2 regions of the Microbacterium paraoxydans genome follow, and region 2 is predicted to be linked to the other one. Evidence: riboswitches for the same ligand, from Rfam matches in the RefSeq annotation. Region 2 holds a riboswitch; the other holds the start of a gene.
What was found. Region 2 has a riboswitch for thiamine pyrophosphate ahead of thiM (hydroxyethylthiazole kinase). Riboswitches for the same ligand answer to the same signal wherever they lie in the genome.

Region 1: another riboswitch for thiamine pyrophosphate. It lies ahead of IZR02_RS15120 (ECF transporter S component); the one in region 2 lies ahead of thiM (hydroxyethylthiazole kinase).

Annotation. Positions count from the first base shown of each region.
Region 1 covers NZ_CP064873.1:3,079,982-3,095,780, forward strand. The annotation lists gene IZR02_RS15105 (glutamate decarboxylase) at 1-664, opposite strand, end outside; gene IZR02_RS15110 (energy-coupling factor transporter transmembrane component T family protein) at 766-1,557, opposite strand; gene IZR02_RS15115 (ABC transporter ATP-binding protein) at 1,554-3,008, opposite strand; gene IZR02_RS15120 (ECF transporter S component) at 3,008-3,649, opposite strand; TPP riboswitch at 3,640-3,751, opposite strand; gene IZR02_RS15125 (D-alanyl-D-alanine carboxypeptidase family protein) at 3,829-5,319, shown strand; gene IZR02_RS15130 (ABC transporter ATP-binding protein) at 5,370-7,646, opposite strand; gene IZR02_RS15135 (ABC transporter ATP-binding protein) at 7,643-9,370, opposite strand; gene IZR02_RS15140 (enoyl-CoA hydratase/isomerase family protein) at 9,579-10,640, opposite strand; gene IZR02_RS15145 (ATP-binding cassette domain-containing protein) at 10,751-12,679, shown strand; gene IZR02_RS15150 (hypothetical protein) at 12,736-13,185, opposite strand; gene hemL (glutamate-1-semialdehyde 2,1-aminomutase) at 13,485-14,807, opposite strand; gene hemB (porphobilinogen synthase) at 14,898-15,799, opposite strand, start outside.
Region 2 covers NZ_CP064873.1:2,219,643-2,235,441, forward strand. The annotation lists gene IZR02_RS10685 (DUF4184 family protein) at 1-241, opposite strand, end outside; gene tyrS (tyrosine--tRNA ligase) at 254-1,555, opposite strand; gene IZR02_RS10695 (hypothetical protein) at 1,608-2,390, opposite strand; gene IZR02_RS10700 (SatD family protein) at 2,387-3,031, opposite strand; gene IZR02_RS10705 (DUF1349 domain-containing protein) at 3,091-3,675, shown strand; gene argH (argininosuccinate lyase) at 3,698-5,125, opposite strand; gene argF (ornithine carbamoyltransferase) at 5,125-6,054, opposite strand; gene IZR02_RS10720 (acetylornithine transaminase) at 6,051-7,256, opposite strand; gene argB (acetylglutamate kinase) at 7,253-8,170, opposite strand; gene argJ (bifunctional glutamate N-acetyltransferase/amino-acid acetyltransferase ArgJ) at 8,167-9,324, opposite strand; gene argC (N-acetyl-gamma-glutamyl-phosphate reductase) at 9,321-10,397, opposite strand; gene IZR02_RS10740 (bifunctional hydroxymethylpyrimidine kinase/phosphomethylpyrimidine kinase) at 10,637-12,784, opposite strand; gene thiM (hydroxyethylthiazole kinase) at 12,781-13,629, opposite strand; TPP riboswitch at 13,620-13,713, opposite strand; gene IZR02_RS10750 (NAD-dependent epimerase/dehydratase family protein) at 13,721-14,692, opposite strand; gene IZR02_RS10755 (DUF402 domain-containing protein) at 14,952-15,671, opposite strand; gene pheT (phenylalanine--tRNA ligase subunit beta) at 15,731-15,799, opposite strand, start outside.

The DNA of each region.
Region 1 (15,799 bases), 860 kb from region 2:
CGTCGAGCGCCGCAGCGATCTCGGCCACCGGCTCGTACATGCCGGTGTAGGTGACGCCCATGATGGCGACCACCCCGATCGTGTTCTCGTCCACGTACTTCTCGAGGTCATGGCCGTCGAGCGTCTTGTGCTCCTCGCTGATGGGCACGTAGCGCGGTTCCACATCGAAGTAGTTGCAGAACTTCTCCCAGCACACCTGCACCGCGCTCGACATCACGAGGTTCGGCGTGGAGGCGTCCTTGCCGGCGGCACGGCGGGCCTGCTGCCAGCGACGCTTGAACGCGAGACCGCCGAGCATGCACGCCTCGGAGGAGCCGATGGTCGACGTGCCGATGCTGCGGGAGGCGTCCGGCGCCTTCCACAGGTTCGCGAGCATGTGCCAGCAGTTGTCCTCGATGGCGGCGGTCTGCGGATACTCGTCCTTGTCGATCATGTTCTTGTCGAAGGAGGCCATGTAGACCTGCTTCGCCTCGTCATCCATCCAGGTGCTGACGAAGGTGGCGAGGTTGAGGCGCGCGTTGCCGTCGAGGATGGTCTCGTCCTCGACGATCTGCTTCGCCGTCGCGGGAAGCGACTCGGAATCCGGGATGACGTGTCGCGGTGCGACGGTGGCCTCACCCGGCCGCGTGAAGAGCGGCTGGTCGTCGGCGGAGGAGATGCTCATGGGACGTCCCTTTCGGTCGGTGTCGATTGGCACTGTCTCCAGCGGACGCTAGACCGGCCGTCGAGTCACCTCCAGGGGCCCTCGTCCGAAAGGGGTGAGGGTCAGGACGGACCGAGGATGAAGTTCCACGCGCCGGTGGCGACCGCCGCGGCGATCGCGATCCCGGAGATCGCGGCCCCGACGGCCAGGAGGGCCCACTCGGGGGCGCCGAAGCGGGACTCGCGCGCCCAGGTGCGACGGCCGGGGGCACCGAAGCCCCGTGCCTCCATCGCGGTGGCGAGCTTCGCGCCGCGGCGGATCGACAGGACGAGCAGGGCGAAGGCCATCCCGAGGAAGCGCCGGATGCGGCCGCGGTCGGCCACGCCGCGGGCTCGACGCGCCAGTTCCAGAGCCCGCCAGTCGTCGAGGAACAGCCCCACCATGCGCAGTCCGGCGAGCGCGCCGAGCACGAATCGGGCGGGCAGGCGCAGGATCTGCCCGAGGCCGTCGGCGAGATCGGTCGGATCGACCGTGATGAAGAGCACCACCGAGGGCAGGGCGATCGCGAGCACCCGGAGCATCGTGGCGACGGCGAGCGCGAGCGACCCCTCGCTGATGCGCAGCACGAACCAGTCGACGTAGACCGTGCCGCTCGTCTCGCCGTAGAGGGCGATGGTGAGCCCTGTGAGCGGCGCCGCGAGCCAGACCGGCCACGTGCGGACCCAGAACTCGCGCCACCCGATGCCGGCGAACAGGAACAGCACCGCTTCGAGCACCAGGGCGACCGCCGCCGACACGGGATCCAGCGTGAGGATCAAGGGCACGGCGATGAGGGCGCTCACGCCGAGCTTCGCGACCGGGTTGATCCGGGCCACGACGCCGGCGCGGGCGCGGGTGTCGGCGAGATCCGTCATGCCGGCGCCCCCAGGGCGAAGCGGGTGGCGTGCAGGGCGCGCGCCACGTCGAGGTCGTGCGTGACGGTGACGATCGCGGAGCCCTCGTCCCGGAGGGTGGCGAGCATCGCGACGAGCTCGGCCCAGGTGCGGGCGTCCTGTCCGAACGTCGGCTCGTCGAGGATCAGCACCCGGGGTCGCGTGGCGATCGCGGCCGCGACGGTGAGACGGCGCTTCTCCCCACCCGAGAGCGTATACGGGTTCGCGGCTCCCAGCGCGGACAGGCGCAGGCGGGCGAGCAGCTCGTCGACGCGGGCCTCGACCTCGTCCTCGGGGACGCCCAGCGCGCGCGGGCCGATGGCGAGCTCGTCCCGCACGGTGGTGGCGAGGAGCTGGTGCTCCGGCTCCTGGAAGACCATGCCGATCCGGGTGAGGAGGTCGCGGGACGCCCAGCGGATCGGCGCGGGATCGGCACCCTGCGCGAGCACCGGCGTCGCGGTCACGGCCCCCTCCGCGGGCGGGAGGAGGCCCGCGAGGGTCAGGCCCAGCGTGGACTTGCCCGCGCCGTTCGGCCCGGTGATCGCGAGGGCCTCACCCGCCCGCACGTCGAGGTCGATGCCGCGGGCCACCGGACGCCCCTTCACCCGCGCTACGGCGAGTGCACGGGCCGACAGCAGCACCTCGCCGGGCACCACCCGCGGTGCCGGGGGCTCGACGGGAGGATGGCCGGGCACCCAGACGCCGTCCGCGGCCAGGCGCTCTCCCTGCGCACCGAGCACCGCGGCGGGAGGGCCGTCCGCGACCACCCCGCCGGCACCGAGCACGATGACCCGGGTGAGGAGCGGCAACCACACCTCGAGTCGATGCTCCACGACCACGAGGGTGGCGGGGTGCGCGGCGAGCATCCGCTCCACCGCCTCCCTGACCTCGCGCACCCCGTCCGGATCGAGGTTCGCCGTCGGCTCGTCGAGGAGGACGAGGCCGGGGCGCATCGCGAGCATGCCGGCGAGGGCGAGACGTTGCTTCTGGCCACCCGAGAGCGCCTTGGTCGGATGATCGAGCGGCACGTCGAGGCCGACGGCAGCGAGCGCCGCCTCGACACGCGGCCAGATCTCCGCACGCGGCACGCCGAGGTTCTCGCACCCGAACGCGACGTCGTCGCCTGCGCGGGCGAGGATCACCTGGGAATCGGGGTCCTGGAGGACGAGTCCGGCGCGCCCGCGAGTCGCCACCGCCGGAGCGTCGTCGACGAGGAGCTCCCCCGCGCTCTCACCCTCCTCCTCGCCGCCGAGCACGCCCGCGAGGCCGTGCAGCAGGGTCGACTTGCCCGCCCCGGACGCGCCGAGCACGAAAACCCGCTCGCCGGGCTCGATGCGGAACGAGACGTCGCGCAGCGCCCATGCCCGGCGGCTCGCATGCCGCCAGCCCCAGCCGCGCGCCTCGACGACCGCGGGAGCGACCTGCGCCGCCATCAGACGCGCACGCGCGCCTCGCGCCCGGAGCCGAAGCGGTCCAGCGCCCCCGTCGCCGCGATGCCGCGGGCGAGCACCCACGACAGGGCACCGGCGATGACGGCGCCGGAGATCACCGTGCTCACGAGATAGATCACGGTGAACGCGGGACCGGAGCCGGCGTACCAGAGGATGAGGTTGTTGATGCCTCCCGCGAGCGCAGCGCCGGCACCGGCGAGGATCGCGACGGGCAGCGACCAGCGACGGTAGAAGAACAGCAGGAAGACGAGCTCGGCGCCGAGACCCTGCACGAGGCCCGCCTCGAGCGTGAGGAAGCCACCCCACTGGTTGCCGATGAGCGCCGAGACGACGGCGGCCAGCAGTTCGACGTAGATCGCCGCACCGGCCTTGCGGATGATGAGGCCGCCGAGCACTCCGGCGAACAGCCACGGTCCGTCCAGGAGCCCCTGGAGCCCGGGGAGCAGCGGCTCGAGCAGGGCCTTGGGGCCGAGGTACCCGACGTTCCAGGCCAGGAAGATCAGGCCGGCGGCGACGCCGAGCACGCTGGCGACGACGATGTCGACGATGCGCCACCGCAGGTAGCTGCGCGCCGGAGCGCCGGTCGTCTTCGTGGACGAGGATGCGGACGTGGACGTACTCATGTGAACTCCTCCCTGCGCTGGCATGACCCAGATCAGGTTCGACGGTCGAAGCGCGATTCGCTCCCTCTCAGCCCGGCTCGCCGGACTCCCGTGGTTGTGCTGTCGATCCTAGCGTCTTCCGCCCGCGCGTCCCGAGCCGCGCACGGCGGATTCCTGGCGGCATTCGGTACCGTAAGCGAGTGACCGCTTCCGATCCCCCTGAAGAGGCGTCCGGCGGCGTCGGCGTCGACGCGCGGCCCGAGGACTCCGCCCCCGCGTCCTCGCAGACCGTCGACACGCTGCCTGCGACCACGACGGAGACCGTCGCGTGGGCCGATGCCTCGACACCGGCGACCGCGCTGACCTGGGTCGACACGGACGTGGTCGAGTCCGGGTCGTCGACGCCGGAGTTCGACGCCACCCCGGAAGCCGAGGCCGCCCCCGGCCTGCTGCGCGACGCGACGCTGCGTCCGGCGATCGCCGGCCCCGGCCTGCTCGTCCCGCTCGGGGTCCTCGCCGGGCTCGTCGCATCCTACGCCGGAAGCACGCTGCTCTGGCCGTTGCACGAGGTCGCGCCCACCGTCCAGGCCGTGGAGGTCACCCCGGTGGCCGCCCCCACCGCCGCGCTCGCCTGGCCGGAGGTGGGCGACGGCGCCGTGGGCATCGCCGGGATGACCACGGCCGCGTCCACGACCGCCCCGGTCAGCATCGCGAGCATCACCAAGGTCGTCAGCACGCTCATGGTGCTCGACCGCCTGCCCCTCGCCCCCGGGGAGCAGGGCCCCGAGTTCTCCTTCACCTACGCCGACAGCATCCGGTACTGGGACTACCGGATCTCGAATCAGTCCGCGCTGGATGTCCCCGTGGGCGGGGTGCTGACCGAGTACCAGCTCCTGCAGGGCACCCTGCTCGGTTCGGCCAACAACTACATCGATCGGCTCGCCGCGGAGATCTGGGGCTCCGATCGGGAGTTCGCGGCCGCCGCCGAGGTCTGGCTCGGCGAGCGCGGGCTCTCCGGGATCACCGTGGTCACGCCGTCCGGATTCGACGCGCGCAACGTCGCCACCCCGGAGGCGCTCGTGGCTCTCGGCGAGCTCGCGATGCAGAATCCCGTGTTCGCGGAGATCGTGGGCACCCGGTCGGTCGAGCTGCCGGGGGCCGGCACGGTGGAGAACACGAACGGCATGCTCGCGGACCCGGGGGTCGTCGGCATCAAGACCGGCACACTCGTCGGCTGGAACCTGCTGACGGCGAAGGACGTCTCCGTGGGGGACTCGACGGTCCGCCTCTACGCCGCGGCGCTGAACCAGGAGGACGACGAGGCGCGTCTCGCCCTCACCCGAGCCCTCTTCGCGCAAACCGAGGCGGCGCTGCAGGCGCAGGGCCCCGCCGTTCCCGCCGGGACGGTGGTCGGACGCGTCCGCACCGCCTGGGGCGAGGAGGTCGACGTCGTGACCGGTGAGGACGCGGATGTGGTGCTGTGGAACGGGGCGAGCGCGACCGCGACGGCTGTGTTCGATCTCGGCGAGCAGCGCGAGGCGGACGGCGACGTCGGCACCCTCACCACGGCCGGCCCCATCGACACCACCGAGACCGCACTCGTCCTCGCCGAAGACGTGGACGGCCCGAGCCCGTGGTGGCGCCTCACCCATCCCCTCGAGCTGTTCGGCATCGACGCGGACCGCTCCTGACGACTGACGCCCCGCTCCGAGTCCGGAGCGGGGCGTCAGGGCGATGACGATCAGGGACGAGGCGACGCGCCGTCCGCCCCGTCGTCGAGGAGCGCCTGCGCGGCGGCCGCCTCCGCCCCGGGAAGCTGGGCACCGACGGCGGCACCCGCCACGGCATCGGCCGCCTGCTCCTCCGCGCGGGCCTCGGCGTCGGCCTCTCCCGTCACCACGACCGGAGACGACCCGGTCAGGGCCGCTTCCGCGTCGAGGTCCGTCGCCGCCTGCTCGAACTGCGACTGGTACAGCCGCCAGTACGCGCCCTGCGCGGCGATGAGCTCGTCGTGGGTGCCCTTCTCGACGATGTCGCCATGCTCCATCACGAGGATGAGGTCCGCGTCGCGGATGGTCGACAGCCGGTGCGCGATGACGAACGAGGTGCGCCCCTGCCGGAGAGCGGCCATGGCGTTCTGCAGCAGCAGCTCGGTGCGGGTGTCGACCGCCGAGGTGGCCTCGTCCAGGATGAGGATCGACGGCTGCGCCACGAACGCCCGGGCGATCGTGGTGAGCTGCCGCTCACCGGCCGAGACATTCGACGCGTCCTCGTCGAGCACGGTGTCGTACCCATCCGGAAGCGCGTGCACGAAGCGGTCGACGTAGGTCGCCCGCGCGGCGGCCAGCACCTCCTCGTCCGTCGCGGTCGAGCGTCCGTAGCGGATGTTCTCGCGGATGCTCCCGGCGAACAGCCAGGGGTCCTGGAGCACCATGCCGGTGCGGGACCGGAGGTCGTCACGCGTGATGGTCGAGATGTCCTGACCGTCCAGCGTGATCCGACCGCCGCTGAGCTCGTAGAACCGCATGATGAGGTTCACGAGCGTCGTCTTGCCGGCGCCCGTGGGCCCGACGATCGCGACGGTCTGCCCCGGCTCCACCCGGAACGACAGATCGGTGATGAGCGGACGCTCCGGCGAGTAGGAGAAGGAGACGTTCTCGAACTCGATCACGCCCTCCCCTTCGCGGAGAGCAGGGGCGTCAGGGCCGTCGGCGTCCTGCTCATCGGCGTCGAGCAGGTCGAACACCCGCTCCGCCGAGGCGGTGCCGGACTGCACGACCGCGGCCATGCCGCCCAGCTCGGACAGCGGCTGCGTGAACTGCTGCGAGTACTGGATGAACGCCTGCACGTCGCCGAGCCGGAGCTGCCCGCTCGCGACCATGAGCCCGCCGAGCACCGCGATGCCGACGTAGGTGAGGCTGCCGACGAAGGTCATCGCGGGCATGATGATGCCCGAGAGGAACTGCGCCTTGAAGCTCGCCTGGAAGAGCTCCTCGTTCTCGGCCTTGAACTTGTCCAGCGCGTCCTGCTCGCGGCCGAACACCTTGACCAGCGCGTGGCCGGAGAAGGCCTCCTCGACCCGGGCGTTGAGCCGGCCGACCTTGCGCCACTGCGTGCCGAAGGCCTTCTGCGACCGCGGTCCGATGACGCCGAAGATCACGCCCATGAGCGGAAGCGCCACGAGGGCGACGAGGGCGAGCTGCCACGAGATCGAGAACATCATCACGAGCACGCCGATCACCGTCAGCACGGCGGTCAGTGCTCCCGACAGCGACTGCTGCATGGTCTGGGTGATGTTGTCGATGTCGTTCGTCACCCGCGAGATCAGCTCGCCGCGCTGCACCTTGTCGAAGTACGCCAGCGGGAGCCGGTTGATCTTCGCCTCGACGGCCTCGCGCAGCCGCCACATGGTGCGCACCATGATGACGTTGATGACGTATCCCTGCAGCCAGCTGAGGAACGCGGCCACGACGTAGATCGCGAGAACCGCGGCGATCACCCAGCGCAGCGCGTCGAAGTCGATGCCGTCGCCGACCCGGAAGTCGCCGAGCGCGCCCACCTGGTTGGCGAAGTCGTTCTGCCCGGCGTCCCGCAGCGCGTCGACGACGACGTCCTGCGGGGTCCCGGCCGGGAAGCCGGGGAAGTCGCCGGTGGGCTGACCGAGCTGGATCGAGATGAAGCCGCGATAGACGATGTTCGTCGCCTCGGCGAGCACCTTCGGGGCGGCGACGGTCAGCACGACCCCGATCGCACCGAGGATCGACACGAAGACGAACCACACCGCGGAGGGCTTGAGCAGCCCGATCATCCGCGCGAAGCTCGGGCCGAAGTTGTCGGCCTTGCCCGGCGCGACGCTGTCCCAGTCGCCGGAGTTCTGCCGCGCCTGCTCGGCGAGCTCCGCCTCGTACTGCTCCTCGGCGGTGAGCTCCCGCTCGACCGTGGGCGCGGCGGCCGCGCCCCGTCCGCGACGGCGCCGACCCTGGGTCCCTGAGCTTGTCGAAGGGTCCTGCTCGCTCATGCGTCCACCCCCAGCTGCGACTCGACGATCTCGCGATAGGTCTCGCTGGTCTCCAGCAGCTCCTCATGGGTTCCGACGCCGACCATGGTGCCGCCCTCGAGGACCACGATGCGGTCCGCGTCGGTGATCGTGGAGACGCGCTGCGCGACCACGATCTTCGTCACGTGCGGGAGCTCGCGCCAGAGCGCCTGCCGCAGCCGGGCATCCGTCGTGAGGTCGAGCGCGGAGAAGGAGTCGTCGAACACGAGCACCTGCGGCCGGTGCACGATGGCCCGCGCGATCGCCAGGCGCTGGCGCTGACCGCCGGACACGTTCGTGCCGCCCTGGGCGATGCGGGAGTCGAGGCCGTCCGGCATCTCCTCCACGAAGTCGCGCCCCTGGGCGATCTCCAGCGCGTGCCAGAGCTCCTCGTCGGTGGCGTCCTCGCGGCCGTAGCGCAGGTTGGACGCGACGGTGCCGGTGAAGAGGAAGGGACGCTGCGGCACCAGGCCGATGCTGTCCCACAGCGCCTCGACGTCGGCCTCGCGGACGTCTACGCCGCCGACGTGCACGGACCCGCCGGACACGTCGAACAGGCGCGGGATGAGCGAGACGAGCGTGGTCTTGCCCGACCCGGTGGAGCCGACGATCGCGACGGTCTCGCCCGGCTCCGCGGCGAAGCTGATGCCGGTGAGGACGGGGGCGTCGGCGCCGGGGTACGTGAACTCCACGTCGTCGAACGCGACGGCACCCGGGGTCGGGAAGACGGTGACGCCGTCCACCGGGCGGGTCATCGTGGACTCCGTGTTCAGCACCTCGCCGATGCGCTCGGCGGAAACCGCGGCGCGCGGGATCATCATCGCCATGAAGCTCGCCATGATGACGCCGCCCATGATCTGGCCGATGTACTGCATGAAGGCGAACAGGGTGCCCACCTGCACGGTGCCGTTGTTGACCTCGATGCCGCCGAACCAGATGACGGCGACGACCGTCACGTTGAGGATGAGCATGAAGAGCGGGAACAGCAGCACGAACAGCGAGCCGACCTTGCGGCCGACGACCATGATGTCGGTGTTCGCGCCGCGGAAGCGCTCCTCCTCGATGCGCTCCCGGACGAAGGCCCGCACCACGCGGACGCCGGTGAGCTGCTCGCGCATGATGCGGTTCACGTTGTCGAGCTTGCCCTGGTAGCTGCGGAAGAGCGGGACCATCCGGCCGATGACGAGCGCCGCGAGGACGAGGAGCACGGGGACGGCGACGGCGATCAGCCAGCTCAGCTCGGCGCTGGTCCGCACGGCGAAGATGATGCCGCCGATCGCGAGCAGCGGGGCGGTGACGAGCATGGTCGCGCCCATCATCGCCAGCATCTGCACCTGCTGCACGTCGTTCGTGTTGCGGGTGATGAGGGATCCGGCACCGAACTGCGAGACCTCGCGCTCGGAGAAGCCGCTCACCTTGCCGAACACGTCGGCGCGGATGTCACGGCCGGCGCCCATCGCGGCGCGGGCGGCGAAGAAGGTCGCGATGACCGAGGCCACGATCTGGCCGAATGACACGGCCAGCATGAACAGGCCGGTGCGCCAGATGTACGCGGTGTCGCCCTGCGCGACGCCCTTGTCGATGATGTCGGCGTTGAGGTACGGCAGGTAGAGGGTGGCGGCCGCGCTGGCGAACTGGAAGACCAGCACGGCGACGAGGAGCCACTTGTAGCGTGACAGATATCGGAGGAGGAGTTTTCCCAGCACAGGCGTACTTTCTCGGAAGGAGGAGGCGGCGGGTCTCCCGGCAGACGGATGCCGACCGACGACCGGCCATAGGACAGGGTGCCACGAAGCGGCGACATTCGGATCCCCCTCCGGGAGGACCTTCGCTCACAGCGAACCGGTGCCGTGTCACCCACGTCTTTCTGCACGCAGGCGATCAATGGCCGCCCCTAAAGAACTGAGGCGCGCGTCAGAACAGCGCGGGCTGCGGAACGTAGTCGCGGGCGGGCGCCCCGGCGTCGGGGCCGAGCTCGGCGAGGGAGGCCAGCTGCCACCGCGGGTTGCGATCCTTGTCGACGAGCTGCGCGCGGATGCCCTCCACCAGGTCGGGGTGTTCGTTCACGAACCAGAGCACCCGGCGGTACTCGCCCTCCAGCGCGGCGCGGAGCCCGGTCATCTCCCGGGCCTCCCGCACGGCGTCGAGCGTCACGACGAGGCCCGTCGGAGCCAGATCGTCGAGCAGGTCGGCGACGGCCGCCGCTTCCTCGGTGCCGAGCGCGCGGAGCCGCTCGAGGATCTCGGGCACGGTCGGGGCGGCGAACGCATCGTCGATCCACCCCCGCGCGGCGGGAAGCGAGGACGGCTCCGGCGTCTCGTCGAAGAGCAGGACGATCTCGCTGGGACTCGTCGGGTCGGCGCGGTAGGCCAGCGCCTCGCGCAGCGCGTCGAGGCGGTCGGAGGGGACGAAGTGATCCGCGAAGCCCGCGTATACGGCGTCGGCACCGTTCATCGTGGCCCCGGTGAGGCCGAGGTACTCGCCGAGCCGTCCCGGCGCCTGCCCCAGCAGCCAGGTGCCGCCGACGTCGGGCGTGAAGCCGATCCGGGTCTCCGGCATGGCGAGCTTCGAGCGTTCGGTGACCACGCGGATCGCGGCATGCCCTGCCAGACCGATACCGCCGCCCATCGTGATCCCGTCGGCGAGCGCGACCACGGGCTTCGGGTACTCCGCGATCATGGCGTTCATCGCGTACTCGCCTCGGAAGAACTCCGCAGACTGCTCCGGATGGCCGGACGTGATCTGGCCGTGCAGGCGACGCACGTCGCCGCCCGCGCACATGCCGCGCTCCCCCGCGCCGTCGATGAGGACGATCTGCACGTCGGAGTCGTCGCGCCAGGCCACCAGCGCCTCCGTGATGGTCGCGATCATGTCCTCATCGAGCGCATTGATCGCCTCGGGGCGGTTGAGCGTGAGCCGCCCGAGCGCTCCTTCGGTGCGGATGAGGACACGGGGCGCGGCGGGGGTATCGGTCACGGGTGCCAGGCTACCCCGTCGCGTGCGGCCGGATTCCGCACGAAATGCGGGTTCCGGGGCGGTTTTCCGGCAGGATAGGAGGAACTGTTCATCGCAACGAGAGGTCCCGGATGCCCGAAGGACAGGTGCTCGAGTTCACGAATGTGACGAAGCGCTTCAACGAGGTGACGGCCGTCTCGGATTTCTCCGCCCGTGTCGAGCCCGGCGCCGTCACCGCCTTCCTCGGCCCCAACGGTGCCGGCAAGACGACGACCCTGCGAATCCTGCTCGGCCAGGTGCGCGCCACGTCCGGCACCGCCACGATCGGCGGGGCCGCCTACGCCGAGCTGCGGCAGCCGCTGCGCACGATCGGCGCCGTGCTGGAGGAGACGGCCTATCGGCCGCGCCGCACGGCGAGCCGTCAGCTCACCATCGCCGCGAAGGCCAACGGCATCCGCCTGGCCCGCGTCGACGAGGTCATCTCCCTCGTCGGCCTGGAGGGCGAGGCGGACACGCGCATCGGCGGGTTCTCGCTCGGCATGCGCCAGCGCCTCAGCGTCGCCCACGCGCTCCTCGGCGACCCCGGCGCCCTCGTCTTCGACGAGCCGGCGAACGGCCTCGACCCGGAGGGCATCCGCTGGATGCGGCTGCTGATGCGTCGCCTCGCTGACGAAGGGCGCACGGTGCTGGTCTCCTCCCACGTGCTCAGCGAGATCGAGCAGGTCGCCGACCACGTGCTCGTGCTCTCCAAGGGACGCCTCGTGCTGTCGAGCGGCATCGAGACCCTGGCCGATCCGGCCGGCGGCTCCGTGGTCGTCGACTCAGCCGATCGCCCCGGCCTCACGACCGCGCTGGTCGCCGCCGGGTTCGACATCGAGGTGCTCCGCTCCGGGCTGACCGTGCGCGGGACCGACGCCAGCCGCGTCGGCGCCGTCGCTGCGGACGCCGGTATCGCTCTCAGCACGCTCGTGCAGCGCGGCCCGACGCTGGAGGACGTCTTCATCGACCTCATGCGGGGCGGCCGCTTCGACACCGCCCCGGCGCTCGATCAGACGGAGGCTCCCGCCGAGGAGGATCCCGAGTCCGCGACCGCCGCCGAGGCTCCGGCAGAGGAGTCTCCGACGGACGGCCCGTCGACGGATGAAGCCGCCGGGACCGCCGCTGCGGCTCTCGCAGCCGGCGGCACCGCCGCGCTCGCCGACGACCTGACGCCTCAGGCCACGGGCCCTGTCACCGCCGAGACGATCGCCGACGACACCGCTCCGACCGACGAGGCGGATGCCACCGCGGACGAGGATGCGACCCGGGCCCTTCCCGTCGTCTCCGCCGACGACGCGACCCGGATCCTGCCCGTGGTCGACGCGACCGCAGACGCGCAGCCCGCGGATGCGGATGCCGACGCGGAGGCCGAGGACTCGCCGTCGTTCGACGACATCCTCTTCGGTGCGCCCGCGCCCGTCGCCGAGTCTCCGCGGCGGTCCTTCGCCGCCCTGTTCGCAGCCGCGTCCGCAGACGCGGAGACCGAGTCGTCCGCGCAGCCGGCGGCGACGGACGCTCCGGGCGAGACCGAGTCCGAGTCCGAGTCCGAGTCGCCGTCGACGACCGACGAGACCCCCGCCGAGGACGTCGACTCCGCTGCCGATGCACCGGCCGACAGCACGAGCACCGACGCGCCCGACAGCGCCTCCGGTGACGAGGAGCCCGCGGGCGTGGAGTTCTTCACCGGTCTGGACGCCTCGTCGGCGGACGAGGAGCCCGCGCCGTCCGAGGACACCGCCGAAGCCGCAGCGCAGGGTGAGGACGCCTCTCCTGCGTCCGACGACGACCCGCGATCGGCCGCCGTGAGCTCGATGCTGGCCGCCGCCGCACGCGCCTACTACGAGGACGAGCCGCGCGACTACCCGCTCGCTCCGGCGGAGGAGACGTCGTCCGGCCACGGGGCTCCGCAGGACGAGATCGCGAGCGACGAGTCCGCAGTCGATACGGAGACCCCGGCGGAGCAGCACGCCCCCGCGGACGACCGTGGCGACGAGCACCACGACGACGAGCACCACGGCTGAGCCCCCCGCAGCAGAACGCCCTCCCGGTCGACCGGGAGGGCGTTCTGCATCCGGGATCAGGCCGGACGTGGTCGGATGACCGGGCGCCGACTGCCCTTCGACACCGGGGTCGGAGCCGTGGCGACGATCTCCTCGACCGTCGTGGGTTCCTCGGACACCGGGAGGCGCAGCGCCTGCGTCAGCGCCAGGCCGTGCCGTGTGGTCAGGATCAGGCGGTTGTACTGCGGATCGCCCTCGAGATCGACGACCACGCTCGGACGTCGACGGCGGATCAGCACGAAGTCGAGGCTCCCCGCGGCCTTCCAGCTCCCGGCGGCCAGCACGCCCGGGATGTGGGTACCCGGATTCGGGACGCCGCGGAGCCAGGTCCAGGCATCGTCTGTCAGCTGGACCTTGGTGATCGTGTCGCGCACGATGCGGACGTTCTCGCGGTGGAAGGTGGCGGCACGTTCGATGGGCGAGAGCACGACCTCGAGTTGCGTCTGGTCCAGCAACAACGTCACCATGCCCCCAGTCTGCCAGCGCCGTCCTCCCGGTTGGCTGGAAGTTGCTCACAGGAACGCAACGATCCCTTGTCGGAATCCCTCAGTCTGCCCTCACGACTCCTTCGCGAGGACAGGCTCCCACGCACGAACAGGCGCTGCCGCGGGCGGAAGCCTGGCTCCGCGCGAAGGCCTGATGCCGAAGGGCTTCGGGCCTGCAGGCGTTCGCGGGAGATCAGGCAACGGTGTCCAAGGGTGCCTGCCCCCGCGCGGCTGCCTGTTCTCACGCGAACGAGTCACGCGAACGAGCAGCGGGGCGGCGATCAGGGGCGCGCGGTCTGGGCGGCCTGAGCGGCGTGCGGCAGGGCTTCCTCGATCCGCTGGAGCTCGTCCTCGCCGTGCGCGGCGGTGAGGAACCAGGCCTCGAAGACGCTCGGCGGCAGCGCGACGCCGTGCTCGCGCATCGCGTGGAAGAACGCCGCGTACCGGAACGACTCCTGCGCCTGCGCCTCGGCGTAGTCGCGCGGGGCGGAGGCGCGGAACGAGGCGCTGAAGAGGTTGCCGGCGGAGGCGAGGGCGTGGGTCACTCCGGCCTCGGCGAGCGCGCGGTCGAGAGCCGACGAGACCCGAGCGGCTGCGGCGTCGACGGTCGCGTAGACCTCCGGCGTCGCGAGGCGGAGCGTGGCCAGGCCCGCGGCCACGGACAGCGGGTTCCCGGAGAGCGTCCCCGCCTGGTAGACGGGGCCGAGGGGCGCCAGGAGGTCCATGACCTCGGCACGGCCACCGAGCGCCGCCAGCGGCATACCGCCGCCGACGACCTTGCCGAAGGTCAGGATGTCGGGCAGGTAGTCCTCTCCGGCCTGCGCCTGGAGGCCCCAGAAGCCGGCCGGGTGCACCCGGAAGCCGGTGAGGACCTCGTCGAGGATCATGAGAGCACCGTGGGCGTGCGCGGTCTCCGCGATGAGGCGGTTGAATCCGGGGAGCGGGGGCACCACGCCCATGTTCGCGGCCGAGGCCTCCACGATGACGGCCGCGATGCGGGGACCGTGCTCGGCGAAGACGGCGGCGAGCGCCTCGGGGTCGTTGTAGCGGATCACGAGCGTCTGCGCGGCGATCGGCGCGGGCACGCCGGCCGAACCGGGAAGCGCCAGCGTGGCGACCCCGGAGCCCGCCTCGGCGAGCAGGCCGTCGGAGTGGCCGTGATAGTGGCCGGCGAACTTCACGAGCAGATCGCGGCCGGTCGCACCGCGGGCGAGGCGGATCGCGGTCATGGTGGCCTCGGTGCCCGTCGAGACGAGACGGACACGCTCCACGGGACGGATCTCGCCGAAGCGGACGCGGTCGGCGATGAGCGCGGCGAGCTCGACCTCCCCCTCGGTCGGAGCGCCGAAGGAGAGCCCGCGGGTGGCGGCCTCCTGCACGGCGGCGACGACGTCGGGCTGCGCGTGTCCGAGCAGTGCGGGACCCCAGGACGCGACGAGGTCGACGTACTCGCGACCCGCGGCGTCGGTCACTGTGGCGCCGCGCGCCGAGGCGAGGAACCGCGGCGTCCCGCCGACCGACCCGTAGGCCCGCACCGGAGAGTTCACCCCGCCGGGGATCACCGCACGGGCGGCAGAGAAAAGGTCGTCATTGCGGTCGGTCATCGAGGCTCCTCCGTGATGCACGGCGCTCTCCCGGCATCCCTTCCAGGCTAACCCGCCGCCTGCCCTTCCGAGGCCGCGGCCGACGAAGGGTCAGCCGCGCAGCCAGCGGGCCGCTTCGGTGGCCCAGTACGTCAGCACCGCGTCGGCGCCCGCCCGGCGGATCGACAGCAGCGACTCGAGGACCGCGGCGCGCCGATCGATCCAGCCGTTCGCGGCGGCGGCCTCGATCATCGCGTACTCGCCCGACACCTGGTACGCCCAGACCGGGACGGTCACGGCGTCGCGGACCTCGCGGAGCACGTCGAGGAAGGCCATCGCCGGCTTCACCATGACGATGTCCGCGCCCTCGTCCTCGTCGACCAGCGCCTCCCGCACGCCCTCGCGACGGTTGCCGGGGTCGAGCTGATACGTGCGGCGGTCGCCCTGGAGCTGCGAGTCCACGGCTTCGCGGAACGGGCCGTAGAACGCGCTCGCGTACTTCGCGGCATACGCCAGGATCAGGGTGTCGGTGAAGCCCTCGGCGTCGAGCGCCTGACGGATCACGGCGACCTGGCCGTCCATCATCCCGGACAGCCCCAACAGCTGCGATCCCGCGCGCGCCTGGGCGAGGGCCATCGAGGCGTATCGCTCCAGGGTCGCGTCGTTGTCCACCGAGCCGTCGGCGGCGAGGACGCCGCAGTGCCCGTGATCGGTGAACTCGTCGAGGCAGAGGTCGGTCTGCACGACGAGCGCGTCGCCGACCTCGGCCGCCAGCGCCTCGGTGGCGACGTTCAGGATGCCCTGCGGGTCGTCCGCGCCGGAGCCCCGGGCGTCGCGCACCGCGGGAACGCCGAACAGCATGACCCCGCCGACCCCGGCCTCCGCGGCCTCCACGGCCGCGGAACGCAGCGAGTCGATCGAGTGCTGGGCGACGCCGGGCATCGACCCGATGGCGACCGGCTCGCTGATGCCCTCGCGGACGAAGAGCGGGAGCACGAGCTGACGCGGCTCGA
Region 2 (15,799 bases):
CGGGCAGCAGCTCCAGGGTCGCGGGGCGCAGCAGCACACGCCACAGCAGGAAGAGCATGAGCGCGAGCAGAGCCGTCCACAGGACGTTGACCGGATCGTGCAGGAAACCGTAGTTGAGCCCGACGTTCCGCAGGAACAGCGAGATGTCCGGCGTCATCGCTCCGATCGCGATCGCCGCGGGGACCAGGGGCGTGCGCACGAACGGCAACGCCACGATCGCGTGACTCGGGGTGAACGGCATGCCTGACCGGGATCAGCCGAGGAAGACGCCGGCGAGAGTCTTCTTCCCGCGACGCAGCACCGAGACACCCCCGGGAAGCGTGCCCTGCACGGTCGCGGAGTCGTCCTCCACCCGATCGCCGTCGAGGGACACCCCGCCCTGCGCGATCGCGCGACGGGCCTCCGACAGACTCGACACCAGCCCGGTCGCGACGAGTGCGTCGACGACCGGAGTACCGGCGGCGACCGTCGCGTGCGGGAGCTCGTCCAGAGCCGTGCGCAGCGTCGCCGCGTCGAGAGTGGTCAGGTCGCCCTGCCCGAACAGCGCCTCGGACGCCGCGATCACGGCCGCCGTCGCCTCCACACCGTGCACCGTCGCGACGACCTCGAGCGCGAGGCGCTTCTGGGCGGCGCGGCGGAACGGCTCCGTCGCCACGAGTTCGGCGTACCCCTCGATCTCGGCCCTGGTCAGGAACGTGAAGACCTTGAGGCGTTCGATCACGTCGGCATCGGCCGTGCTGAGCCAGAACTGGTAGAACGCGTAGGGGCTCGTGAGCTCCGCGTCGATCCAGATCGCGTTGCCCTCGCTCTTGCCGAACTTCGTGCCGTCGCTGTTGGTGATCAGCGGCGTGCCGATCGCGTGCACGGACGCGCCCTCGACGCGGTGGATGAGATCCGTCCCGCTAGTCAGGTTGCCCCACTGATCCGAGCCGCCCGTCTGCAGCACGCAGTCGTACTGGCGGTAGAGCTCGAGGAAGTCGAGTCCCTGGAGGATCTGGTAGCTGAACTCGGTGTAGCTGATGCCGGCGTCGGAGTTCAGGCGCGCGGCCACCGCGTCCTTCTTCAGCATCGTGCCGACGCGGTAGTGCTTGCCGATCTCCCGCAGGAAGTCGATCGCGGAGAGCGGCGCCGTCCAGTCGAGGTTGTTCACCATGCGGGCGGCGTTGTCACCCTCGAAGCTGAGGTACCGCTCGACCTGGCCGCGCAGGCGGTCGACCCATTCCGCCACCGTCTCGCGGGTGTTGAGCGTGCGCTCCGCAGTCGGCCGGGGATCGCCGATCAGGCCGGTGGAGCCGCCGACGAGACCGAGCGGCTTGTGCCCGGCGAGCTGGAGGCGGCGGAGCAGGAGCAGCTGGACCAGGTGCCCGAGATGCAGACTCGGTGCCGTCGGGTCGAAGCCGCAGTAATACGTGACGGGGTCTCCCGCGAGCAGGGCGCGCAGCGCCTCCTGGTCGGTGGACACGTGGACGAGGCCACGCCACACGATCTCGTCCCACACGTTCTCGAACGTGGGGTCGATCGCCTGCGGCGCGGTCGTCAGAGCGGGAGTTGACACGCGCTCCAGGCTAGCAGCGCGCGACCGTCCCGCTGCGTCGCGGGCGGGGGTGTCAGCTGTGCGCCGCCCACCAGACGAGGAAGGCTGCACCGAGGCCGATCACCCAGCTCACGAGGCTGCCGACGAGGAAGTACTCGGCACGCGCGCCGGTCTCCCCGTCTCGGGAGATCTCCGGGAAGCGGACGATGCCCTTGGCGGCGAGCATGGCCGCGAGCACCGGGTACGCCGCGGCGAGCGTGAGGATCATCACGAGCACGCGTTCCAGCGGGCCGATGAGCCGCCCGCCCTTGAATCCGTGGCGGGGATCGGCGGGGATCACGGCGGACACCGCAGGGGCGTCGGCCTCCGACCGGTCGGAGGGTACGGGCTCGGGCGCGACGGTCCCCGAGACCTCGGCCGGGCGCCAGGTGTGCTCGCCGTCGAGAGCCGCACGGACGACGAGGTTCGCGGATTCGAGGAGGAAGACGCCGGCACCGAGCGCGAGCACCGCGAGATCGAACGGCACCTCGCCGAAGGGCGAGCGGAGCGTCCAGAGCTCGCCGATGAGACCGGACGTGCTCCTCGACCCGCCCCAGACCACGGCGGCGATGCTGAGGGCGGCCAGCGCGACCGCCGGCCAGAACCCGGCCCGGGACGGCCCCTCGTCCGGCATGCTCCACGCCCACAGCGCCCCGGCACCGAGCCCCAGGAGCGCGGGCAGCAGCGCATCGCCGCCGATGCCGAGGAGGAGGACCACGGCCGCGGCCACGACGAAGCCGATCCACCGCCGCGGCACGAACTGCCGGACGAGGTCGGTCGCGCCGACGGCGAGGAGGACGAAGCCGGCGAGGATCATGCGGACTCCCCCCGGAGCGCGGCCACGCCTTCGATGAGAGCGGCGGCTCCCGCACTCCGCAGCGACTTGGAGACGCTCGGCTGCGAGATGCCCTCCTGGGCGGCGAGCTCCTGCTGGGACCGGCCGACCAGGCGTCCGTAGGTGAGGTGGCGTTCGCGCGTGCTCATCGCCCCCACCAGCTCGTCGCGCGCGAGGACGTAGGCGTTGGACGCGGCGATCACGGTCTCCATGACCTCATCCTGACCCGGGGCGCCGACAATCCAGGTGCGCGTGCGCGGCACGGCGCGCTGTTCGCGTGCGTGGACGGTCTCGATCGCGGCGCGTGCCGCGTACCACCCGGGTCCGTCGGCCAGCTCGCCGTGCACCGAGGTGACCGGCCTGACCTCGCCGACGCCGATGCCGAAGCGGAAGGCGAGACCCTCCGGGAGGCGGAGCTGGACCATGAGGAGGGAGAGGAGCGCGTCAGGCAGTGCGCGGTAGACGCCCTGCTGCTCGTCCCCTACCGTGGGCGTGAGCGGGTGGATGGCCAGCGGGCGATCCTGTTCCACCTGTGCGATGGTCTCGTCCAGCGCGCGCTGCGCAGCACCGCGGTCCCGGAGTTCCCGGGACCCGACGATGTCGGCGATCACAGCGACGACCATGACATAACCGTAGCACGAATATTCGCTGTTTATGCCCTTATCAGCTATAGATGGGAAATATGCCTGAATCACGCATCATCAACTGGACCGATGCCACCTGGACCCATGCCCCCGCCTGGACACACGTCGACGGTCACCTCGACGCCACCGCGGCCGAGGGCAGCGACGCCTGGCGCCACACCGCCTACGGTTTCGTGCACGACACGGAGCACGCGCTGCTCGCGCCGCTCGCGGTCGGCGAGGCGATCGAGGTCGCGTTCCGTGCGCCGTGGGAGGGGCAGTTCGACCAGGCAGGGCTCTTCGTGCGCGCCGATGAGGAGCACTGGATCAAAGCGGGCGTCGAGTTCGCCGACGGCCACCTCGGTCTCGGTGCCGTCGTGACCGCCGGCCGATCCGACTGGTCGGTCGGCTACGTCGACGACTGGCGCGAGAGCGAGATCACGGTCAGGGTCAGCCGCTGGGCGGACGCGATGATCGTGCGCGCCCGGGCGGACGACGGCCCCTGGCGCCTGGTCAGGGTGGCTCCCTTCCCCGGCGATGCGACCGTCTCCGCGGGACCGTTCCTCGCCGCGCCCACCCGCGCGGGCCTGACCGTCCGGTTCACCCGGTGGGAACGCTCGGCCGCCGACGGCGAGCTGCACTGAGGCGAGGCCGCCGCCGGAGCGATTACAGGCCGAGCGCGTGCGCAGCGGCCTGCGCGCGGGCGACGAGCTCCGCGCGCTGCTCGGCCACGCGCTCCGGAGCGGTGCCGCCGACGCCCGTGCGCGACGCGACGGAGCCCTCGATCGTGAGCACCTCGCGGACCTCGGGGACGAGGTGCGGCGACACCGACAGCAGCAGCTCGTCGGAGGCGTCCTCCAGCCCGATCCCCTGCTCCTCGCAGGCACGGACGAGCGCGCCGGAGATCTCGTGGGCGTCGCGGAACGGCACGCGCCGCTTCACCAGCCACTCGGCGACATCCGTCGCCAGGGAGAACCCCTGGGGGGCGAGCGCGGCCATCCGCTCCGTGTGGAAACGCAGCGTCGCGATCATCCCGGCGAACGCCGGCAGCACGACCTCGAGCGTCCGCACCGAGTCGAACACCGGCTCCTTGTCCTCCTGCAGATCGCGGTTGTACGCGAGGGGCAGGCCCTTGAGGGTCGCCAGCAGGCCGGACAGGTTGCCGATGAGACGCCCGGACTTGCCGCGCGCGAGCTCGGCGATGTCCGGGTTCTTCTTCTGCGGCATGATGCTGGATCCCGTGGAGTAGCCGTCGTCGAGGGTGACGAAGCCGAACTCCCGCGTGTTCCAGAGGATGATCTCCTCGGACAGGCGGGAGAGGTCGACCCCCGTCATCGCCGCGATGAACGCGAACTCCGCCACGACGTCCCGCGCAGCGGTGCCGTCGAGGGAGTTCTCCGCCGGCCGGTCGAGGCCGAGCTCCGTCGCGACGAGCGCGGGATCCAGGCCCAGGGTCGACCCCGCGAGTGCTCCCCCGCCGTACGGCGAGACACCGGCGCGACGGCGCCAGTCGACGAGGCGCTCGAGCTCGCGCACCAGCGGCCAGGCGTGGGCCTGGAGGTGATGGGCGAGCAGCACCGGCTGTGCGTGCTGCAGGTGCGTGCGGCCGGGCAGGATCGCGTCGGGATGCGCCTCCGCCTGTGCCACGAGCGCATCGATCACGCGCAGCAGGTCGCGCGCGATCACCCGGGCGTGGTCGATCAGGTACATCCGCACGAGCGTGGCGATCTGGTCGTTCCGGCTGCGGCCGGCGCGGAGGCGTCCGCCCAGCTCCGGACCGAGCTCGGCGATCAGCGCCTGCTCGAGTGCGCCGTGCACATCCTCGTCGGTGGGCAGCGGCTGCAGGGTGCCGTCGGCGACCTTGCGCGCGACGGCGTCGAGGCCCTCGTGCATCCGGGCGGCCTCATCCGGCTCCAGGTACCCCGCGGCGGCCAGCGCCGTGGCATGCGCGTGGGATCCCGCGATGTCGTACGGCGCCAGGATCCAGTCGAAAGGCGTCGACCGGCTCAGCTCGACGAGCTCCGGCGACGGACCGGTGGCGAACCGCGCGCCCCAGAGCGCGCCCTCGTTGGTGCCTTCGCGCGAACCGGCCATCACGCGTCCTTCTTCCCGAGAAGCCAGACCAGCAGGGCCTTCTGGGCGTGCAGGCGGTTCTCCGCCTCGTCCCACACCACGCTCTGCGGACCGTCGATGACCGCGGAGTCCACCTCGTAGCCGCGGTCAGCGGGCAGGCAGTGGATGAAGATCGCGTCGTCGTGCGCGAGCTCCATGGTCTCGGGCGTGACCTTGTAGCCCCCGAGATCGCGGATCCGCGCGAGCTTCTCCTCCTCCTTGCCCATCGACACCCAGGTGTCGGTGACGACGACGTCGGCGCCGGCGGCCGCCTCGACCGGGTCGGTGAAGAGCGTGATCGATCCGCCGGTCTCCCCGGCGCGGCGGTCGGCCGCTTCGATCACGTCGGCGCGCGGCGCGTAGTCCTCCGGCGAGGCGATGCGCACGTGCATGCCGGCCGTGACGCCCGCGAGCGCGTAGGAGTGCGCCATGTTGCTCTGGCCGTCGCCGAAGAACGTCAGCGTGAGGCCCTTGAGGTCGCCCTTGTGCTCACGGATCGTCAGCAGGTCGGCGAGGAGCTGGCAGGGGTGGAAGTCGTCGGACAGCGCATTGATCACGGGGACCCGGGTGCCGGCGGCCATCTCCTCCAGCCCCGACTGCGCGTAGGTCCGCCACACGATCGCGGCGACCTGGCGCTCGAGCACGCGGGCCGTGTCGGACGGCGTCTCCTTCCCGCCGAGCTGGCTGCTCGCCGTGGAGATGATGAGCGGCGTGCCGCCGAGGTCGGCGATACCGACGGCGAACGAGACGCGCGTCCGGGTGGACGACTTGTCGAAGATCACGGCGACGGTCTGCGGGCCGGCGAGGCTCTTGTCCGCCCAGCGATCCTTCTTGAGCTCGAGCGCGAGATCGAGGATCTCCGCCTGCTCGGCGGGCGTCAGATCGTCGTCGCGCAGCAGGTGGCGGGTCATGCGGGGACCTTTCCGGTGGCGGAGGTGTGGACGTCGGAGAGAGCGGCGGCGAACAGCTCGCGGAACTCCGCCAGCTCCGCGTCTCCGATGGTGAGCGCCGGCGCGACGCGCACGGTCTCGGGGTTGGCGGCGTTGACGATGAGACCGCGGTCCTGCGCGGCGGCGACCACCGCACCCGCCACGGGCTGCGTGAGCGCGACGCCCACGAGGAGTCCGCGGCCGCGGACGCCGCCGACCAGCGGAGAGTCGATGCCGAGGATGATGTCCCGCAGCTCGGCGCCACGGCGCGCGGCGTTGTCGACGAGGTCGGCGCGCTCGATCTCGGCCAGCACCGCGTCCGCCACGGCCGTCGCGAGCGGGTTGCCGCCGAACGTGGAGCCGTGCGAACCGGGTGTGAACAGGGCGCTCGCGGCCCCGTAGGTGACGAGGGCGCCGATCGGGAATCCGCCGCCGATGCCCTTCGCGAGCGTGATGGCGTCGGGCGTGATGCCCTCGTGGCTGAATCCGAACCAGGCGCCGGTCCGGCCCGCGCCCGTCTGGATCTCGTCGACGATGAGCAGGGCGCCGTGCGCGAGGGTCAGCGAGCGTGCCGCGGCGAGGTAGCCCTCGGGCAGCTCGACGACGCCGGCTTCACCCTGGATCGGCTCCACGATGACGGCGGCGACCCGGTCGTCCATCGCGGCCTCCAGCGCTTCGATCGTGGCCGGGATGTGCTCCACGCCTCCGGGCATCGGCGCGAACGGCGCACGCATCGACTCCTTGGCCGTGAGCGCGAGCGAGCCCATCGTCCGGCCGTGGAAGCCGTTCTCCAGTGCGAGGATGCGCGGACGCTCCGCCCCGCCGTGCAGACGGGCGAGCTTGAACGCGGCCTCGTTGGCCTCGGCACCCGAGTTCGAGAAGAACACGCGACCATCGATCCCCGCGCCGGCAAGGCGCTTGAGTCGGGCGGCGAGCGCGAGCTGCGGCGGAGTCGCGAAGTAGTTGGAGACGTGCGCGAGGGTGGCGGCCTGCCGGGACACCGCATCGACGAACACCGGGTGCGCGTGACCGAGGGAGGTCACCGCGATGCCGGCGAGGAAGTCGAGGTAGCGTCGGTCTTCGGCGTCCCACAGGTACGAGCCCTCACCGCGGGTCAGCAGCGCGAGGCGCTCCCCCGCGTTGAGCACGAGATCACGTGCCGCGTCGTCCTGCCAGACGGTCATGCCGTCGCCCCTTTCTCTCCCAGGACCACTTCGGTCCCGATTCCCTTGCTGGTGAACAGTTCGACGAGCACCGAGTGCGGCACCCGTCCGTCGATGATCGCCGCCGCGTCGACGCCGCCCTCGACCGCATCGAGGCACGCGCGCATCTTCGGGATCATCCCCGACTCGAGGCGCGGAAGCATCTCGACGAGCGCGTCCGACGTCAGGTGCGACACGAGCGAGTCCCGGTTGGGCCAGTCGGCGTACAGCCCCGGCACGTCGGTGAGGATGACGAGCTTGCGGGCCCCGAGGGCCACGGCCAGCGCGGCAGCCGCGGCATCCGCGTTGACGTTGAGCGACTGCCCCGGGTGGTCGAGGTCGGGCGCGATGCTCGACACGACCGGGATCCGCCCTGCGGCGAGATGGTCGAGCACCGGCGTCGGGTCGACCTGGACCACGTCGCCCACGCGGCCGAGGTCCACCTCCTCACCGTCGATCATCACACCGCGACGGCGACCGCCGAAGAGCCCGGCGTCCTCGCCGCTGAGCCCGGTGGCGATGGGGCCGTGCGAGTTGATCTTCGACACGAGTTGCGGGTTCACCTGTCCGGTGAGCACCATCCGCACGACGCCGATCGCCTCGGTGTTGGTGACCCGGTACCCGCCCTTGAACTCGCTGGGGATCTCCAGCCGCTGGAGCATGTCGGAGATCTGCGGCCCGCCGCCGTGCACGACCACGGGCTGCACACCGACGTAGCGGAGGTACGCGATGTCCTGGGCGAAGGCCTCCTGCAGCTCGTCCGAGACCATCGCGTTCCCGCCGTACTTGACGACGACGATCTGGTCGCGGAACTTCTTCAGCCACGGCAGCGACTCGATGAGGGTGGTGGCCTTCTGCGCCGCGATGTCCGGCGTGGTGTCCTGGATGTCGGTCATGAGGCGTAGGCGCTGTTCTCGTGCACGTAGTCGTGGGTGAGGTCGTTGGTGAGCACCGTGGCGGTGGCCTCTCCGACCTTGAGGTCGATCATCAGGTGCGTGGCCCGCGGCGTCAGGTCGACCTCCTCGCGGGGGCGGTCCGGCCCGCCGGCGGTGCAGACGCGGACGCCGTTCATCCACACGTCGACGTCGTAGGGGTCGAACTGCGCGGCCGTCGTGCCGATCGCCGCGAGGACGCGGCCCCAGTTCGGGTCGTTGCCGAAGATGGCCGCCTTGAACAGGTTGTTGCGGGCGACCGAGCGGCCGACCTCGACGGCGTCCTGCTCGGAGACGGCGTGCTGCACCTCGATCGTGATGTCGTGGCTCGCGCCCTCCGCGTCGCCCTGCAGCTTGACCGCGAGCTCCTGGCAGAGCGCGGTGAGCGCCTCGGCGAAGTCGTCGAGGTCGGGGACGACCTCGGAGGCGCCGTTGGCGAGCAGCGTCACCTGGTCGTTGGTCGACATGCAGCCGTCGGAGTCGAGGCGGTCGAACGTGCGTCCCGTCGCCCGACGCAGCGCCTCGTCGGCCTGGAGCGGTTCGAGCACGGCGTCGGTGGTGAGCACCACGAGCATCGTCGCCAGACCCGGGGCGAGCATGCCCGCGCCCTTCGCCATGCCGCCGATCGTCCAGCCGTCGCGGGTCACCACAGCGGTCTTCGCGACTGTGTCCGTGGTCATGATGGCGTGCGCGGCGCTCTCCCCGCCGTCCGCGCTCAGCGCGGTGATCGCCTGCGCGGTGCCGGCGAGGACCTTCTCGCGAAAGACCTCGTCCCCCGTCCCGATGAGCCCCGTGGAGCAGACGAGCACGTCGCCCGCGCTGATGCCGAGCAGTTCGGCCGCCTTCTCCGCGGTCTGGTGGGTCGTCTGGAACCCGAAGCTCCCGGTGAAGCAGTTCGCACCGCCGGAGTTGAGGACGACGGCCTCGACCACGCGGTCCGCGACGGCCTGCTGCGACCAGATGATGGGGTTGGCCTTGGCGCGGTTGCTCGTGAAGACGGCCGCGCCGACCTTGCGGGGGCCGCGGTTGACCACGACGGCGACATCGGGCTTGCCGGTCGACTTGAGTCCGGCGGCGACCCCGGCCGCCTCGAATCCTGCGGGGGCGGTGACGCTCACGGGGCGACTCCGTTCACTGAGAGGGCGCGGGTCTCGGGAAGCCCCAGCGCGATGTTCATGGACTGGACGGCAGCTCCGGCGGTGCCCTTGACGAGGTTGTCGACGGCGGTGACCACCGTCACGCGGTTCGCGGCGCGATCGATCGCGAGGCCGAGGAGGGCCGTGTTCGCCCCGAGCACGTCGGCCGTGCGCGGGAAGCTCCCCTCCGGCAGCAGCTGGACGAAGGTCTCGTCGCCGTAGGCGCTCTCCCACGCCTGACGGATCTCGGCGTCGCTCACACCCTCGACGATCGGCGCCGTGGACGTGGCGAGGATGCCGCGCGACATCGGCACGAGGACCGGAGTGAACGAGATCCGGATGTCCTGGGTCCCTGCTCCCTGGGTCCCTGAGCCCGTCGAAGGGCGGGCGGCGGCGAGCGCCTGACGGATCTCCGGGATGTGGCGGTGCGTGCCGCCGACGGCATAGGGGTTCGCGGAGCCGAGGATCTCGCTGGCGAGGAGATTCGTCTTCAGGCTCTTGCCCGCCCCGGACGGGCCGACGGCCAGGACGGAGACGACGTCGCCCGGGTCGATCACGCCGGCCGCGACACCGGGGGCGAGGCTGAGGCTCACCGTGGAGGCGTTGCAGCCGGGTGCGGCGATCCGGGTCGCGCTGCGGAGCGCGTCCCGCTGCTTGCCCCCTCCGACGAGGAGCTCGGGCACGCCGTACGTCCACGGCTCATGGAAGGACCCGCCGTAGAACGCGTCCCACTCCGCCGACGAGGTGAGCCGGTGGTCCGCTCCGGCGTCGATCACCAGCGGGGTGTCGCCGAGGGCGTCCGTGTACTGCCCGGACTGGCCGTGCGGGAGGGCCAGGAACACGATGTCGTGTCCGGCGAGGACCTCCGGTGTGGTGTCCTGCAGCGTCAGGTGGGCGAGTGAGCGGAGGTGCGGCTGATGGGCGACGAGGGGCTGTCCGGCGTTCGAGTGCGCCGTGACGGTGCGGATCTCGACGTCGGGGTGAGCGGCCAGGAGGCGCAGGATCTCGCCGCCTGCGTAGCCGGAGGCGCCGGAGACGGCGACGGAATACGTCATGCTTCTACCTTAACGGTCGGGTCCTCGACGATCTCGGGACCGGGGGCGGGGCCGGAGGCGGCGACACCGGCACTCGACCGCCGCGCGGACGCAGGCAGAAGGGCGGGGTCGCCTAGAATCGGCGGCCGCGACGTCGGCGCACGGCGATGACGCTCGGGACGAGCGTCGAAGGAGCGGTGGCGACCGAAGGCATGCGGCGACGATAGCGCGGCCGTGTTCGGCACCGCAAATCCGGGGCGTCACACGACAGCGCGCGCGACCGGTGCGGCGAAGAAGGCCCGTTCGTGCGCGCTCGATGCGAGGAAGGCTCGCCGCATCCGCTCTCGGCCGGTGTCGTCGGCCCTCGCGGCCGCGGCGGCGACATGCGCGACGGCCTGCCGGGTGGCCTCCGCGAATGCCGGATCCGCGTAGGTCGCCAGCCACGATGCGTAGGGATGCCGGGGGTCGCGGGGCGCCGCGCCGAACGCTCCGGCATGGAGCCGCTCCCCCAGGTCGGTGTAGAGCCAGAAGCACGGCAGCACCGCCGCGATCACCGTGGCGTAGTCCCCGCCGAAGGCGACGGCGCGCAGGTGGTCGAGGTAGGCGACCGTGGCCGGGGCGGGCTCGGCGGCGAAGGTCGCGCCGCTCACCCCGGTCTCCGGCGTCAGCCACGACGCGTGCAGCTCCAGCTCGCCGCGGATCGCGCCGTGCGCGGCCTCGGCCCAGAACGCCTGCTCGTCGGGGGTCGGAGCGAGACGTGACGCCTCCCCGAGCACCCGGGCGTACTCGCGGAGGTAGAGGGCATCCTGCGCGAGGTAGAAGACGAAGGCGTCGCGGTCGAGAGTCCCCTCGGCGAGCGCGCGCACGAAGGGCAGCGCGTCGATGTCGGCGCGGATCGCGGCGGTCTCGTCCCACCAGGCCGCGGCCACCTCCTCCGGTGTCGGCCGGGTCTCGACCCCGCCGCGCGCCCAGAGTCCCGAGAAGGGATGGATCGGGCCGTGTCCTCGCCCGATCTCCAGGTCGTCCGCCGCACGGAGGGACTCCCGTAACCAGGCGCGCGCGGCGCGCACCGCGGTCGCGGGATCGTCGCCCCGCGCCAGTCGTGTGGCCAGAGCCGCGGACAGCGAGCAGCCGGTGCCATGGGTGTTCTCCGTGCGGATGCGCGCCCCCGGGAATTCCGCGTGCGTACCGGCTGCCGTGTCGATCAGGGCGTCCGGTGCCTCGTCCCCGGGCAGATGCCCGCCCTTCACCAGCACCGCGGTCCCCATAGCGGCCGACAGCTCTCGCGCCGCGGCGAGCGCGTCCGCCCAGTCCGCCACCTCGTGACCGACGAGCACCGCGAGCTCGGCGAGGTTCGGGGTGACCACCGTCGCCAGGGACAGCAGGCTCCGCAGCTCGCGCTCCGCATCGGGGTGGAGCAGCCGATCCCCCGAGGTCGCGATCATGACGGGGTCGAGCACGACGATCGGGGGCTGTGTGTCCCGGAGCCACGCGGCGACCGTCCGGATCACCTCCACGTCCGCGAGCATGCCGATCTTCACGGCGTCGATGCGGATGTCGTCACCGACGGCGTCGAGCTGCGCCCGGAGGAAGTCCGCGGGAGGAACGTGCACGGCGCGGACGCCCTGCGTGTTCTGGGCGGTCAGGGCTGTCAGGGCCGCCATGCCGTAGCCCCCGTTCGCGGCGATCGCCTTGAGGTCGGCCTGGATGCCCGCGCCCCCGGACGGATCACTGCCGGCGATGCTGAGCACGTGCGGCACCGCCCGCCCCATCCAGCGCCGACGGAAGGCCGCGGCGGCTGTCCGGGGGTCGCCCGCCGCGCACAGCGCCGACACCACCGCGATCCCGGCCGCGCCGGCCGCGCGCAGCGCCGCCGTGTCATCGAGCTCCACCCCGCCGATCGCGACGCACGGCAGCGCACTGCGCGCGGCGAACGCGGCGAAGCCGTCGATGCCGAGCGGGGCCGGGTGGTCGGGCTTGGTGCGCGTGGGGCGGATCACGCCGACCCCGAGGTAGTCGACCGTGCCGGGCGGCAGCGCGGCGACCTCCTCGAGGTGCGCGGAGGTGTTCGCGGTCAGCCCGATCAGGGCCTCCGGGCCGAGGAGCTCGCGCGCGCGGAGCACCGAGGCGTCCGCCTGACCGAGGTGCACCCCGTCCACCCTGGCGCCGCGACGACGGGCCTCGACGGCCGCATCGAGGCGATCGTTCACGACGAGCAGCGCGCGACCGTCGATGGCCGCGGACAGAGCGAGGAGCTGCACGACGGTCTCCTCGTCCGTCGTCTCCTTGTCGCGCAGCTGCACGATGCGGACACCGCCGGCCACCGCTTCGCGGACGGTCGCGACCACCCCGCGTGCGCCACACAGCAACCGATCGGTGACGAGGTAGAGGGACAGGTCGACGGTCATCGGGTCTCCTCCTCGACGCGGGCGCGGTCCCGGAGATCCGCCGCGGTCACGGCGGACAGCGCATCGAGCAGTCCGACGGCGAAGCTGCCCGGTCCGCGGGAGGTCTCCGCCGCCTGCTCGGCCGCGACCGTGTAGACGAGGGTCGCCGCGGCCACCGCCGTCAGCGCATCGGTCCCGGTACCGCGGGACGCCCCGAGGAAGGCCGCCATCACGGCCCCCAGCGCGCAGCCGCCGCCCGTCACCCGCGTGAGCAGCTCGTGCCCGTTGGCGATGCGGATCACCCGTTCCCCGTCGGTGAGGAGGTCGACCGGGCCGGAGACGGCGACCACGGAGCCGTACCGGTCGGCGAGCTCGCGCGCAGACGAGGCCGCCGCCTCGGTGCCGTCCGTCGCATCGACGCCGCGGCCGCCGCTGCTGTGCCCGGCGAGCGCGAGGATCTCCGACGCGTTGCCGCGGATGGCGGTCGGGCGCCGCGCGGCCAGCTCGTGGGCCAGCGCCGTCCGCACCGGGAGCGCGCCGATCGCGACGGGATCGAGCACCCAGGGCGTGGCGGCGGCGAGCGCTCCGGCCACGGCTTCCCGACTCGCCTCCCGCTGCTCCGCGGTCGGCGTCCCGAGGTTGACGAGGAGCCCCGAGGCGGCACCCGCGAACGGTCCGGCCTCGCCGACGATGTCGACCATCGCCGGCGCCGCACCGAGCGCGAGCAGCACGTTGGCGGTGAACCCCGTCACGACGGCGTTCGTGAGGCAGTGCGTCAACGGCGGCGCAGCCCGGACCTCCTCCCGCAGCCTTCCCGCCGTGACGGCGAGGTCGAGGACGGATTCCGGACGCACAGGATCGCTCATTGCGACATCCCTTCGCTAGTACGAACTAGATCAGGTTCGACGGGTGTGATCTCAGCCGCGGATGCGGCACCCCGTGTCACTGCCTCGCAGTCTAGCGAGCGAAGGCGTCGAGCAGCGCCCGCTCCTCCGTCCGCGTGAGTCCGGCGCGGCGCTCCCGGTCCACGCCCCGTTCGCGCTCGTCCGCCACGACGCGTTCCAGCGTCTCTTCGAGGGGCCGGATCCTACCTCCGCTGCGCCGGTACCGCGCGTTCGAGCGGGTCATGAATCCGCTCATCTCGGGCGGCAGCCACAGCGGGAGCGAGCGCGGCCCCGCCCAGTATGCGACACCCTCCGCGACGAGACGCTCCTCCGTGCCGACGATGACCGGACCGGTGTGCCCGGTGGAAGCGCGCACCGTACGCAGCACGTCCTCCAGGTCGCGCACGTCGCCGATCGCGTTGACGGCGCCGGTGACAGTGGCGGACATGACGAAGGCGGCGACGTCCTCGACGTCGATGACCTCCGCCGTGCGCCCGTCGAGCGGCGGGAGCAGCACCGGCTCGTCCAGGGCCCGGAGGAACGCCGCGGCCCAGTAGCCGAAGCGATCGCTCGGGTCGCCGTCGCCGACGATGAGGCCGGGACGGACGAGGAGCGCGCGGTCGCCGAGGCTCTCCTGCACGGCGTCCTCCGCCGCGACCTTCTGCCGCGCGTAGTCGTCGTCCTCACCGGCCTGCGCCGCCGGGTGGCGCGGGGCCGACTCGTCCGTCCCGACCGTCTCGTCGTCGCGGTACACCGACATCGACGAGATGTACGTCCACCGGGCGGCACGGTCGCCGAGTGCGCGGACCGCCCCGGAGACATGTTCGACGCGGGAGGAGACGTCGACGACGTGGTCCCAGTCGGTGCGCGAGACGACGTCATAGGCGTCCTCGTCGTCGCGGTCGGCGAGCACGAGGGTCGCTCCCGGTGGCGCCGGCCGCCCGCCGCGGGCCAGGCAGGTCACCGACGCCCCCGCCCCCAACGCGTGCGCGGCGATGCGCCCCGACAGCCATCCGGTTCCCCCCAGGATCAGCACATCCGTCATGTGCCCATGTCATCAGGATCGACGACTCGGGGGAAGGGCCTCCGCTCAGAGCGGAGCGACACATCCCACCCCGCGAACACCGCCCACCGCGCGAGCACAGGCCATCACGCGGACACAGGCCCTCACGCGAACACCGCCCACCACGCGAGCTCAGGCCCTCACGCGAGCACAGGCCATGGGCGCTGCTGTCGCCTGATGCCGCGCGAACGCCTGATGCCGCGCGGGCTCGGCGCCGTCGCGGAGGCCGGCCCCGAAGCGGTCAGGGGATGACGATCTGGTCGAGGCCGTCCAACACCGGGATCGTCCACGACGGGTCCGGTCGCCAGTCGATCCACTCCCGATCGAACGGCCAGTCGCCGGCATGGAACGACGCGATGGCCGCGACCGCGTGCCGCTCGATCTGCGCGGCCTGCGCGGCGGTCAGCCGTCCCTGGTCGACGGCGGCGACCAGCTCGTCCTCGTCCTTCATCGCCACGCGCCCGTCCAGTGCGATCTCGACGTCGAGGACGTGATCGGAGGTGTAGGTGGCACTGTCGGTGCGCAGGTGCGCGTTCTCGAGGTTGACGTACCAGCCGGCGAAGTCCCACGTCGTCCCGGTGACCGAGCTCCAGAACAGCCAGACCGACCACGGCACTCCCGCGGGCGCGATGCGCAGGATGCCGTTGCCCCACCACTCCTCGACGATCCGGCGCCGGGGCTCCCGCCACCGCCGATCGAGCGGGACGGCCCGGATGCGCTCCCCGTCCCGCGTGCCCTGACCTTCCTGCTGCGTCCCGGCGGCGAGCCACGCGACGAGACCGCGCTCATCGTCACGGACGACGCGCATGGGGGTGACGGTCGCCGCCTCCCCCGTGGTCCACCCCGGCTTGCGGTAGTGCCAGTCGAGCTGCGCACCCGGCGAGAGGAACGGTCCCTCCCCGAGCGATCGCGCTCCGGCGGGGACCGAGGGTGGCGTGGGCTGCAGGAGGAGGCTCGTCATCCGGCCACGCTATCGCGAGAGCGCACGGCTCCCCGGAAAGGGGCCGTGCGCTCTCCCGATCAGTCGCGGAGGGCGGCGCCGAAGCGCTCCGCGGCCACGGCGACGCCCGCCATCTTCGCCTCGGAGGC